Regions from separate parts of the Paenibacillus sp. 1182 genome, predicted to be linked through region 1. Evidence: riboswitches for the same ligand, from Rfam matches in the RefSeq annotation. Region 1 holds a riboswitch; the other holds the start of a gene.

Evidence for each region. A riboswitch is a leader RNA that binds a small molecule or an ion and turns the genes downstream of it on or off. The one in region 1 is predicted to bind cyclic di-GMP.
Region 2: it holds a riboswitch for cyclic di-GMP, as region 1 does, so the genes downstream of both, JOD82_RS16090 (glycosyl hydrolase) here and JOD82_RS11600 (LPXTG cell wall anchor domain-containing protein) in region 1, are expected to answer to the same signal.

Annotation. Positions count from the first base shown of each region.
Region 1 is NZ_JAFICR010000005.1:32,447-35,639, forward strand. It holds gene JOD82_RS11600 (LPXTG cell wall anchor domain-containing protein) at 1-1,552, opposite strand, end outside; cyclic di-GMP riboswitch class I at 1,748-1,828, opposite strand; gene JOD82_RS11605 (AraC family transcriptional regulator) at 1,879-2,760, opposite strand.
Region 2 is NZ_JAFICR010000007.1:217,674-220,866, reverse strand. It holds gene JOD82_RS16095 (sugar phosphate nucleotidyltransferase) at 92-1,468, shown strand; cyclic di-GMP riboswitch class I at 1,624-1,704, shown strand; gene JOD82_RS16090 (glycosyl hydrolase) at 1,718-3,193, shown strand, end outside.

The DNA.
Region 1 (3,193 bases):
TGGTAATCACCCAAGGTATGATTTTGGTGTTGTAATTGGGTGTGTCATACATTTTAGTCATAACTCCGCTTGTGATTTCTGTCGATACGATCTTCTGGATTCCATCTGAGGTTATGATGTTTATAACTTTTCCATTTTCATAGACACGGCCTCTGGCTTGAGTCTGGTATCGGATGGTATAGGCTGAATCTACGTCAAAGTTAAATTGAAGTTTGAAGCCGTTGCGGTCCGGATAATCAACTGGGATGACAGTATACGCCCACGATGGGAGTTCCTCCAGCGTGTTTCCTTTAAATACTTTCAAGGAACCGGGTAGCAATTCTTGAGTTTTGTTGAAATGATCAATTAAAAGAGCTTTGGCTTCGGGGATTTTTGTCTCGCCGAAGTTGTATCGTATGGCCCACGAGAGTGTTTGTGTGGCATGATCATATTTTTCAACCTTTTTGGACAAAAACTCACCACGTTCTACCTGAACAGTACCGGTAGCAGCAACGTTCTCTATCGCATCTCCTGAAAGCGTTGCTGTGTTGGAAAAACGAGTTTCGTCGCCAGTAATGCGCGTGGAATATTGAATCTGGTAGGCTGTGTTCATGCTATCGTCTTGAAAACGAATCACAAACCCTGTCCCGGCTTGATCTGCTTCAATGGCATATTCACTCGCATTTACTAGGTCTCGAACAACGGTCGATCCGTCGATATTGACTTGGAGATGATAGAGCCGGATAGAGTCTCTTCTGAGTTCCAGTCCTAAAGGAATTGGATCGGTGATGAAGGCATGCTTTACGGTGTTTAGCTGTTTGTTCACATCAATGGTCCAGTCGATCTGATTTGTGCCAGCTAGTTTCCCTTGTTTGCTTAGGGTCGGCCCTGACTGGGGCTTTACATTCACGACGACCGTTTGCACCCCGCCTTTGATCGGAATCGCAATGATGACCTCTGTACTACCTTTCACTATTTCTTTTGTAAACTCGGTTTTGATTTGCAGTTTGCCGCTGACATTGGAATGAGTCTCTACATATGGGTTAAAGGTCATGATCACCTTGCCCTGACGATCTACTGTGAAGTATCCCACGGTTCCGTCGGTAGTGACTAACGGAGATGAGATATCAGTGTAGATGACAAACTGTTCTGGTAAGTGAAAGGTGAAAGTGTCTCCTGACTTATAGGTATTGTCAGGAAGCTCCCATTCATAGCCTAGTTGGATGGCTGATCCGATGTCGAATTGGCTGTCGGGACTATATACTGCATCAATGACATGCCCTGATTCGTCGGTCAGGCTCAACTTCGTTAGTATGCTCTGCGGAGTTGCATCATGTTGAGATTTTGAACTGACTGCTCCTTGAACGAAGGGGGGCGTGTTTGAAGGAATCTCCCTGGGGGGTTCAAGGTTTGGGACACCGTATACAGCATCCGTAACGGTATGTGTAGGATCGGATACAGCACTCTGCCGCAGTTCTGGGGCTGGAGCATCTGCGTAAGCCAGTGTTGCGTTGAAAAAGCTTTGGACAATGAGCAATAAGGCAATGATCATTACATTTATTTTTGTTCTCATGCTCCAAGTGATTCTCCTATTCATCGTAATATGGCAATGCTTCGTTCGAAATTAGTATATTCAGCATGCTAGGCTGACATGACTATCCCAATAGAAAAAAAAGCCCTGATCATAGCGATCAGGGCTTTTTTCGAGATAGGCATAGCAAATTGTGGTGGATCTATGTAAAAAAGGGCATAATAAAAAGCTCGTTCATCTGGTAGCTGGCTGCCATCCGGATAGGAAGGCCCTATAGTTTTGCGTCACTGCCTTTCGACAGCTTTGCCATTAACTTGAATAGCTTGTGCGTCTATCATCTATCAAACTGGTTTCATGTAACCTCTCATTTACAGCTTGGAACGGTTCCCCCACTTTTTGCGGAAGGAATGAGGTGTTTCTCCTACATGCTCCTTGAACAGGTTAATAAAATGGCTCGTATTGGGAATACCTACGTACCTTGCGATATCCACAATGGACATGTCACTGGTTTTAAGCCAGCTTTGAGCGGCCGTGATACGGACATTAATGAGATAATCAATCGGAGAGAAACCGATCTGCTTTTTGAAATTTTTAGCCAGATTAAACTTGTTTAATTCAAACATATCTGCCAGCGAGTCCAGTGTTATTCGCTCACAGTAGGACTGATCCAAATATTGCTGTACCCGACGTACTTCGCTGAGGGTTTCAGCATTCACATGCTGGTGATCATAGGGATGCTGCAAGATGCACATCAGTATTTCACCAATGAGCCTGGACGTTAGCAGTTCAGCGGAAAGACTTCTGTCAGACTGCCCACAAATCAGAGCATGCAGTTTGTCCAATATAATATACGGATTATGCATGGATATTACCGGTTTATTATGCTTGGCAAATTGTTCGTAAAAGTTTCCGATCAGGTTGCCGTACAGGTATAAGCTGATAAACTCCCAGGCTTCATGACCGGAGGTGCTATATTGCACATACTCCTCACAATTAATAAAAAACAAATCATGAGGCTTTAAAATATATTTTTTGTCCCGGTATAGTAATTCTCCCTTACCAGACAACGTAAAAACAAGCAAAAAAGAGGCGAGTTCTTTTCTTTCCACCGTAAAAGCAGAAGTTTTTTGGAAGTAGCCTAATTCCTGAATATATAAAAGGGATTGCTTGGCAAAAGCGGAGGGAGTGCGCACAATTACGACAGGTTCGCCGTTCCAGAGGCCCTCGTTGTTTTTTTGGTCTGTTGTCATATTCAATTCCTTTACAAAGAAGCAATTTTATCTAGCTTATCTTGGTTTGATTTAACCAATATATAATGGCTGATTAAACATGATTTACTATATATAAAAGTTTATTTTATCACATGAAATATGTCTATATATCAAAATATGTTTGTAAGTTTTATAGAAGCCTCGCTCTTATGGACATCTAACCTGATCATCCGTATAAAAGGTCGAATATTGTTGAAAGAATTCTGAGGTCATCATGGATTCAAATCCTTTCTGGGGTCAAAGATAGAATTAGTGCTGAAAAAGATATCTTACATGCCCATTCAACTTTTCCCTTCACTTCTCCTTTCGGTTTAAGAAATTTAGGACTTGGTTCTGATAAAATGGTTCGTAAGGCTTATTATTAAAAATGAGATTTTGGGCCTAGTGTTGTGATTTAGTTCACGAACATGAA
Region 2 (3,193 bases), on a different contig from region 1:
AGCGATCGTAAGATCAAATCCAGCCCGTAGCGGACTACTCAACCCTGCCCCATCCGATCACCCATACATTATAGAGAGGAAGTGGAGAGTTATGAAGCTCGTACTTTTGTCTGGTGGTTCCGGTAAAAGATTATGGCCTTTGTCCAACGATTCCCGTTCCAAACAATTTTTGAAGGTACTGGAGAGCCCGGAGGGGACTTCGGAATCCATGGTACAGCGGGTATGGAGACAATTGGGAGACAACGGATTATCAGAATCCTCGTTTATTGCGACAGGGAGAGCACAGGTCGAAATGATCCAGAGTCAGGTTGGGCCGAATACGCGTATCATTGTTGAGCCAGAACGCAGAGACACCTTTCCTGCGATTGCGCTGACAGCGACTTATTTATATTCCATTGCGGGTGTTTCACCTGATGAAATTGTAGCTATATTGCCTGTAGATCCTTATGTTGAGGATGCTTTCTTCGCCTCCGTAGCCCAACTGGAACATACGCTTCAGGAGAGTGAAGGCAAGCTTGCATTAATCGGGGTTGTCCCTTCCTATCCTTCAGAGAAATATGGTTACATTATTCCGAAAAACGATGCCACCCAAGGTAGCACTGGCTACCGCGAAGTGAGCCATTTTCAAGAGAAACCCGACCGGGAGCAGGCGGAGCGTCTGATTGAACGCAATGCTCTATGGAACTGCGGGGTTTTTGCGTTCAAATTAAGTTATTTGCTGGATATCTTGGCATCCAAGGGATTGCCGCTGAATTATGAAGAAATGCAAAAGCAATACGCATCTCTGGAAAAAATCAGTTTTGACTATGAAGTAGTCGAGAAGGAAAAGGACATTGTAGTTCTTCCGTATGATGGTTTTTGGAAGGATTTAGGTACTTGGAATACGCTCACAGAAGAAATGTCTAATCAACAAGTGGGCAGAGGTGTAGTAACGGAGGATTGCGTCAATACGAGTCTTATTAACGAGTTGGACATTCCTGTGGCGATCATTGGAACGAATGATCTGATTGTAGCCGCTAGCCCGGATGGCATTCTTGTGACCAATAAGGCAGAAAGTCCTCGTATTAAAGAAGTGCTCAAGGCTCATGATCAGCGTCCAATGTATGAAGAACGTCGTTGGGGGCAGTATCGGGTTGTGGATTATGTCAAATATGACGAGGGTAACGAGGTATTGACCAAACGAATCCGCGTACGAAAAGGCAAAAATATCAGCTACCAGCTTCATTTCAAACGGAGTGAAATCTGGACCATTATTAGCGGTGAAGCGGAAATTATTTTGAATGAGAAGCTACACAAAGTAAAGGCTGGTGATGTAGTCCGCATTCCTGAAGGGACGAAGCATAGCATTTTGGCTGTGACCGATGTGGATTTTATTGAGGTGCAGACTGGCTCTGAATTGGTTGAAGAGGATATTGTCCGCTTTTGTATGGATTGGAATGAAATTTCCCGTCACCAATTTATCTCATAATTATTTTCGTGAAAACGAAAAAAAGACAAATTCATGAAAATTCATGGCCCAAACTGTCGAATTTGGGCGAAAACCTGTAAATTCATGAACATGACCTATTAAATTTTGGTAAAATAAAGTCGATACTTAGGGTAAGAAGGAATCCAAACTCCTTCCAACGATAAACGCAGCCCTGTCGAAAGGCAGGTACGCAAAGCTAAAGGGCCTTCCACAAGGATGGCAGCCTGGCTACCGAAAGGAAGAGCGAAAGTGAGATTCAATTTTATTCCTCTGTATCGACTGATACGTCATGTACTCCCCGTTGTTATACTTTTTTCATTGTTGCCCGTCGGTTTTGGTGATTCTCTGTCTGTGGCGAATGCCGCTTCATTACAACCTGTTAATTCGGACGCTTCTATTCAGGCCCGTGAACTATACAATTATTTACTCAACATCTCAGGGAAAAAAATAGTCACCGGTCAGCATGATTATTTGGAAAGTCCGGATGAATTAAGTAACAAGGTCCAAAAAATCAGTCAGGCATATGTAGGTGTACACGGCTATGAGATGGGAGCTATCTCTGGTCAATCTGACGCTACAGAAGCAGCGCAACGTAAAAATGTCGTCGATAGTGCTATCCGTTGGGACAGATCCGGTGGTATTGTGACGATGACTTTTCATGAAGCGCTACCAGGTAGGCCACTGACTTGGGCCAATGTACAGGCGAAAGTAAGTCAGACAGAGTTCAACAAATACGTGACCCCAGGTACTACGCAGTATAACCTCCTCATTGCCGATCTGGATAAGGTCGCTGTATCGTTAAAGCAGCTTCGTGATGCAGGGGTTCCGGTTTTGTGGAGACCTTACCACGAGATGAATGGCGACTGGTTCTGGTGGGGAAACAAAAATAATTTCAATCAGCTATGGAATATCATGTACGACCGTTTTACCAACACACATCAATTGAACAATCTGCTGTGGGTATGGAGTCCGAATGCGCCCAATTCGTATACTGTCCCGTACACCCCGAAATACCCGGGGGATGACAGAGTGGACATCTTGGCAGTAGATATTTACAACAATGATTTTAAGCAAAGTCATTACGAAGGTCTGCTTGGGCTGGCACGGAATAAGCCGATTGCCATTGGGGAGCACGGTGAGATGCCTAGTTCTGAGGTGTTGCAGGCTCAACCTAAATGGGTATATTCCATGACTTGGGGCAAGATGCTGACTGAGAATAACACAACAAATCAAATTCAGGATTATATGAATGATTCGAGGAGTTTGACGCGGGATGATGTGAAGAATGGATTGGAAACGATTCAACCACCTGGGACAGATATACCGACCTTACCGGACGAGGGACAAAGTGAGCCTATCCCGGCTCCGCCAGTAGTGATCGTTCCCCCAGCTCCGACTCCTCCTTCTGTTCCTGATGTGGTATATGTGAACGGGTTGCGTGGCGAATATTTTAACAATATGAATTTGAATGGAAGTCCTGTTTTGATCCGTACAGATAGCAAGCTGGACTACAACTGGCGTGCCAATGCAGCTGACCCTAAGGTGAATGCCGATCAGTTCTCGGTTCGCTGGACGGGTAAAATCAAACCGCAATATAGCGAGACCTATACGTTCACCACGATATCCGATGATGGTATCCGTGTATGGGTAGACGGCAAGTTGGTGATTGACAGCTGGTTCAAACAAAGCTGGACAGAGCGTAAAGGCAGTATGACTTTGGAAGCA